One region of the Paenibacillus sp. sgz302191 genome, then DNA from elsewhere that is predicted to be linked to it. Evidence: riboswitches for the same ligand, from Rfam matches in the RefSeq annotation. Region 1 holds a riboswitch; the other holds the start of a gene.
What was found. A riboswitch is a leader RNA that binds a small molecule or an ion and turns the genes downstream of it on or off. The one in region 1 is predicted to bind cobalamin.
Positions count from the first base shown of each region.

Region 1 (3,207 bases):
AAATTTTGAAAGCGATATCGTGATAGTTTTATTATAGTACGAATATTCGGAAAATTAAAGAGAGAATTCGTGTTTCATAGATTGTGCGGTATAATAGAAACGTCGAAAGGAGCTGTTCCTGCTGAATTTCAAAATATATGTGCAAATGAATCGGGCTTTGTTTTACTTGGTCGGTATGCTTGCGGTCGCGTCAGCGGCTTGTACGGCGCTGCTGCTGGTCCGTATTTACGGGTCGTCGGGCAGTTTTCTGTACAGATGGCTGATTGCGCCGAACTTGATGCTGGCCTGGATTCCGCTGGCGGCGGCGCTGGCCGTTCGTTACTGGTGGCATATGCAGCAAACATTCCGCATCAGACTGCTGATCGGATTGCTGGTATGGCTGCTGTTTTTGCCGAATGCTCCGTATATGTTGACGGATCTGGTGCATTTGACATATTTGAAATCGTCGGTTCCCGTACATTTTGACGTATTGCTGAACGCTTTTACGGCGATTATTGCCCTTTGGGTCGGCTTGTTTGCCTTCTATCTCGTGCACGAAATATGGCAGGGACTGCTTCGCCCGGCCGCAAGTTGGATGTTGGCCGGCGTCTTGCTGCTGCTGTGCAGCGTCGGCGTGTTTTTGGGCCGCTTTTTGCGGTATAATAGCTGGGATTTATTCCGCAAGCCCTGGGCGATCGCGCAAGATTCCTTAAAGCTGCTGGAGCAGCGGGATGCGCTCGTTTTTATCGGCGTGTTTATGCTGGTTCTTAGCTGTTTGTACCTTGTTTTTTACGCTTCTGTCCGATATCGGGCCGCCGCAAAGAACGTTCGTTAAGAAGGAGAGTTTTCATGCCCAAATACGCAAATCTAAGTATCGAGGCAACGCAATTTTTGCAAAATAAAACAGGCAGCACTCACCTGGAATGTTATACATACATCGATCCGGAGCGGACGGAAGAAAGTTTTTTTGTCGTGCGTACGACGAACAAAGTGATTCATGTCGGCTTTTCCGAAATTGCGTACGATCCGGCCGATTACAAGAGTTTGCTGGAAGGTCTCTACCGCTCTGTCTATGAATAATTGCATAGACAATGCATACGATTGATGATAGGATGATTTTAATTGCATATGGATGGAACCAGGTGCTGAATGATACGTTTCATTCAGTTAAAAGGGAAGTCCGGTGAGAATCCGGCACGGACCCGCCACTGTAACGATCGGGCTTTGGAGCAAAGCCTCTCCTTGGCAGCATGTCACTGGGCAATACCCGGGAAGACGCCGGGAGTATGATCGAAGTCAGGAGACCTGCCCGGTTTGAACGACACTTTTGCCCTACGAGGAATTAGGGTGTGTTAGAGGGCGGTTGCTCCTGTGCTTATTGAAAAGACGTTCAAACCAGGCATTTCTAACATGATGTTGTGTTGGAAATGCTTTTTTATTCGTGCAAAAGGTTTTTAGAAAGGGTGATTGCTATGCCGGGGAAATTGCTCGTCATCGGTTTCGGGCCGGGAAGTTTCGAACATATTACGAAGCGGGCGCGCGAGGCTATTCAAGAAAGTGAAATCATCATCGGCTACAATACATATGTCGATCTTATATCCGGCTTGATTTCGGAACAACAAATTGTAAGAACCGGAATGACGGAGGAAGTGAGCCGGGCGCAAGAGGCGGTCAGACAAGCGAAGCTGGGGAAAAAGGTAGCGGTCATCTCAAGCGGAGACGCCGGTGTGTACGGGATGGCCGGCCTTGTCTACGAAGTGTTGATGGAGCAAGGGTGGACGCCAGCGGGCGGCGTCGAAGTTGAAATCATCCCCGGCATCTCGGCCATCAATTCCGCTGCATCCTTGCTGGGCGCGCCTATTATGCACGATGCGTGCACGATCAGCTTGAGTGACCATTTGACGCCGTGGGAGCTTATTGCAAGGCGGGTGGAAGCCGCGGCGCAGGCGGATTTTGTCATTGCGCTGTACAACCCGCGCAGCGGAAGAAGGACGCGGCAAATCGTCGAGACGCAGCGCATTTTGCTTCAGCACCGTTCGCCGCAAACGCCGGTCGGCATCGTCAAGAGCGCATACCGGGATCGGGAGCACGTCGTCGTAACGACGCTGGCCGATATGCTGAATCATGATATCGGGATGCTGACAACGATTATTATCGGCAACTCGGCGACCCAAAATTATGACGGCCTGCTGATAACCCCGCGGGGGTATCAGCGCAAATATACGCTGGGCGCGGAGACGCAGCCGCTCAAGCCGCATCAGCGGCTGCGGGCCGAGGCGGAGCCTTGGGCGCTCGCGCAGGAGGAAGAGGCTCCGGCCGAAGACCGGAGCGAAAGCGCGGGAGCCGCAGCCGGCGGAGAGCCGGCCGTTCGGCAGGCAGCGCAAGCGGCGGCCCAAGCCAGCAGCCCTTTGCAGCTGGCGATGGAGGCGCTGGAGCTGGTTTCCCGGGGCAGCGGCGGCGCTGCGGGGGCTTTGGAGCCGATGGCGTTTACCGCGACAAAGTCGATCTTTGAATTTGCGGTAAGCCCGGGGATCGCAAATAAACGGTTGAGCGCGGCGCAGTTATGCGCGCTGGGCGAAATCGTCGGCGACAGGGGCGACATCGAATATTCGCCGCACCATCAATTGATCGTCCGCATCCAGACGGACAATCCGCAGGATATCACTTCCGAGCTGAGCGAGCTCGGCCTCATGCTTTCGCCGATCGGCGACGTTGCGCAGATTAAAGCCTGCGACTTTTGCAATCTGGAAAAAGGGGAATCGATTCCTTATGCGGAGGCGCTGCATCAAAGAATCGGCAATCTGGAGGTACCGAAGGAGCTGAAAATCGGCTTCAACGGCTGCGGCATGGCTTGCTATGGCGCGGTGCAGCAGGATATCGGCATCGTATACCGGAAGGAAAAGTTCGATTTGTTTTTGGGAGGCAAAACCGTCGGCAGAAACGCGCATCCGGCCCAACCGGTAGCGGAAGGCATCGATCCGTCGGAGCTCGTCGAGCAGGTCGTCAGAATTGTCGAGCGGTACAAGCGGGAAGGGCATCCGAACGAGCGGTTCCACAAGTTTTTTAAACGCGTTAAAGAAATAGAAGGCTACCGCCACCAGGAAGCGCAAGGATTCGTCATTGAAAACGCCGTCTGCGGCGATTAGAACGTTATACCAGCATGTTCGTTTTTTATGGATAGAGCACGGTGAAGTTTTGGGAGGGGATAAAGACATGAATGCTGTCTTG
Region 1 is NZ_JBYLHY010000013.1:196,306-199,512, forward strand. It holds gene AC3G2T_RS20145 (DUF1361 domain-containing protein) at 146-814, shown strand; gene AC3G2T_RS20150 (hypothetical protein) at 829-1,059, shown strand; cobalamin riboswitch at 1,103-1,306, shown strand; gene cobJ (precorrin-3B C(17)-methyltransferase) at 1,452-3,125, shown strand; gene AC3G2T_RS20160 (sirohydrochlorin chelatase) at 3,193-3,207, shown strand, end outside.

Region 2 (3,207 bases), on a different contig from region 1:
GTTCGTCACCTGTTCGCGGCTCAAATCGTCTCTGACGAACGACCAGTTCAAAATCGTGATCGGCCCGGTCAGCATGCCTTTAACCGGAAGAGCCGTCAGCGACTGGGCATAGGCGCTTTCCTTCACCGTCATCGGCGCCGCGAATGCGACATCCGCGTAAATGACGGGCGGCTTGACGCAGCGGGAGCCGTACGATTGCACCCAGCCGTTCTGCGTAAAGGCGAAGCCGTCCAGCTTCTCGCCGAAATATTCCACCATGTCCGTGCGTTCGAACTCGCCATGGACGAGCACATCCAGGCCGATCTCTTCCTGGATCTTGATGCAGCTGGCAATCTCCTGATCGATGAACGCTTCGTACTTCGCCGTGTCCAGCTCGCCCTTCCGCCATTTCAGGCGGGCGCTGCGTACCTCCGGCGTCTGCGGGAAACTGCCGATCGTCGTCGTCGGCAGCAGCGGAAGCTTCCAGTGAGCGGCTTGCAGCGCAAAGCGCTCGGCAAACGGCAGACCGCGCGTATGCGAGACCGCCTCAAGCCCGGCCAACTGCGCGGCTACATCCTGGCGGTTCCGCTCAGGCAGCGCGCGGAAGCCGGCAAGCGCCTCCCGGTTCCACTGCCACTCGGCCGCAGCGGATTCCTGTCCGCCTGCGAGCGCCTGGCCGAGCAGCCTCAGTTCGACCAGCTTCTCGTTGGCGTAAGCAAGCGCCTGCTTTAATGCGGCGGGAAGCTTCGTTTCCCGCACAACGGTTACAGGCACATGCAGCAGGCTGCAGGACGGCTGGAGCACCAGCCGCTCGTGCGGTACGTGTGCCGCAAGCTTTTGCGCCAGCAGCAGCTTCGCTTCCAGGTCGGCGCGCCATATGTTGCGCCCGTCGATAATGCCTGCGCCAAGGCGCTTGTCGGCCGGAAATCCGTGCGCCTCCACAGCCCGTAAATTGGCCCCGCCATCGTGCACGAAATCCAGTCCGATGCCTTGAACAGGCAAGCGGACCACCCGCTCATAATGCTCGACCGCCTCAAAATAAGTCTGCAGCATCACGTTCAACCCCGGCACTTCCCGATGGATGGCGCCGTAAATTTGCTCCACAAGCTCAAGTTCCTCCGCAGACGGATTCGTCGTCAAGGCGGGCTCATCGATCTGCACCCAAGCGACGCCCTCTTGCGCCAGTTCCTTCAACACCTGCAAATAGACCGGCAAAAACTGCCCGACTTTCTCGCCGAGCCGCGAAGCCGCGAACCCCTTCGACAGCTTGAGGAACGTGTACAGCCCGACCAGCACAGGTTTGCCTTCGACGTCCGCCCTGGACTTGGCAAAGCGGTACGCCTCCAGCGGTTTGTTGTATGTTAACGTTGGTGCGTCCTCCCCGATTTCCGGGACGATGTAGTGATAATTCGTATTAAACCATTTTGTCATTTCACAGGCTGCACCCTGACTGTTCCCGCGCGCCATCGCGAAATAAGTGGCAAGCGGCACGCGCCCTCCCGAATGCGCGAACCTCGCCGGAACGATACCGAACATGACCGCCATATCCAGCATCGAATCGTAATAAGTGAAATCGCCTACCGGGATTTCGTCCAGCCCCGCATATTTTTGAAATTGCACATGCGCGAGCTGGATCCGCTCCATCTCCGCCACTAAGTCCTGCTCGCTTATTTTACCGGACCAGAACGCCTCCAGCGCTTTTTTCCATTCCCGGTCCTCACCGATTCTCGGATATCCCAAATTGCCAATTTTGATTACACCAGCCACTTAAGCTCGCCTCCGTTTTCCTCATTTGTACTTTCTGAGCGGAACACAAAAAAGACGTCGTTCCCTCAAAAAGACAAAGGGAAAGACGCCTCGCGATTATACTTATCGGTTGCCATCTAACACCTCCCTATCTCCCGTAGGTAAAAGCAGTGTCGTTGAAACAGGCAGGTCTCCTGGCTATCAGCGTCATCATCGGCAGCAGCCTTCCCGGTTATTCATTCAACCAGTGGCGATGTTTGCTGCGACTCTTCTGTTACAGTGGCGGGACCGCGTCGGCTTTGCACCGAACTTCCCTTTTAAACTCAAGCCCAAGAACGATTCGTTCGGGCAAGAGCACCTGTCTCCACAATATGCAATTGTCTGCTTACATTCGATACAATGTATAACTATACATGAATATTAATTTTTATACAAGATTTTCTTACAAATTGTCAAAAACAAAATCGTCGTCATTCAGCGGCTCCACATGAATCGTGCGAACGTAGCCGTTGCCTTTTTTGGAGAAAAAGTCGTGCTGCTTCGTCTTGGTGCTAAGACCGTTCAACACGATCGGATTGATCTCCTCTTCCGGGAATGCAGGGTCGAGCCCGAGATTCATAAACGCCTTGTTCGCGTTATAGCGCAGGAACGCCTTCACTTCCCGGTCCAGGCCGATCGCGCTGTACAGATCCTCCGTGTACCCTTCCTCATTCGCATGAAGCTCCTTCAGAAGCGCGGTCAAAGTCTCGTAAGCCTCGTCCTGCTCCTGCGGAGTCAGCTCCTCGTACACTTCCTGGGCAAGCACGCCCACATACAGCCCGTGAATGCTTTCGTCGCGCAAAATCAGATCGATGATTTCGCCGCTGCTAGTCATCTTGCCTTGGCCGGCCAAATACAGCGGATAGAAAAAGCCGCTATAGAACAAATAGCTTTCAAGCAGCACGGATGCCGCCATAGCCAAATACAGATCCTTGCGGGTGTGAATGCCGTCGTAATATTTGGCAATCGTATTCGCCTTGAACTGCAAATACGGATTTCGCTCCACCCAGAGGAAAATGTCGTTGATCTCCTCCGTCGTAGACAGCGTCGTAAAAATGCTGCTGTACGATTTGGCGTGAATTTGCTCCATCATGCCCATGAAGCTGAGCACCGCTTTGCGCTGCAGCCCGTCCACATGCTCCAAAATTCTTGGCATCCCTACGCCGCCCTGCATCGTATCGAGCAGCGTAAGCCCGCCCAGCACTTTCATATACAGGTCGCGCTCCGCTTCGTTCAGCGTCATCCAGGACATTTTATCGTCAGACAGAGGAATTTCTTCGTCCGTCCAAAACTGCATAATATTTTGATTCCAGAACGTGATCGTAAAATCGTCGTCAGGCCGGTTCCAGTTGACGGCTCTCTTGGTGGTCATCTTGTATTCATTCCCCTTCCCGTTACACCGAACAGCTGACGCACTCTTCAACGGAGAGCTGGTTCGTCCGC
Region 2 is NZ_JBYLHY010000017.1:74,265-77,471, forward strand. It holds gene metE (5-methyltetrahydropteroyltriglutamate--homocysteine S-methyltransferase) at 1-1,746, opposite strand, end outside; cobalamin riboswitch at 1,893-2,102, opposite strand; gene nrdF (class 1b ribonucleoside-diphosphate reductase subunit beta) at 2,168-3,136, opposite strand; gene nrdE (class 1b ribonucleoside-diphosphate reductase subunit alpha) at 3,159-3,207, opposite strand, start outside.
Region 2: another riboswitch for cobalamin. It lies ahead of metE (5-methyltetrahydropteroyltriglutamate--homocysteine S-methyltransferase); the one in region 1 lies ahead of cobJ (precorrin-3B C(17)-methyltransferase).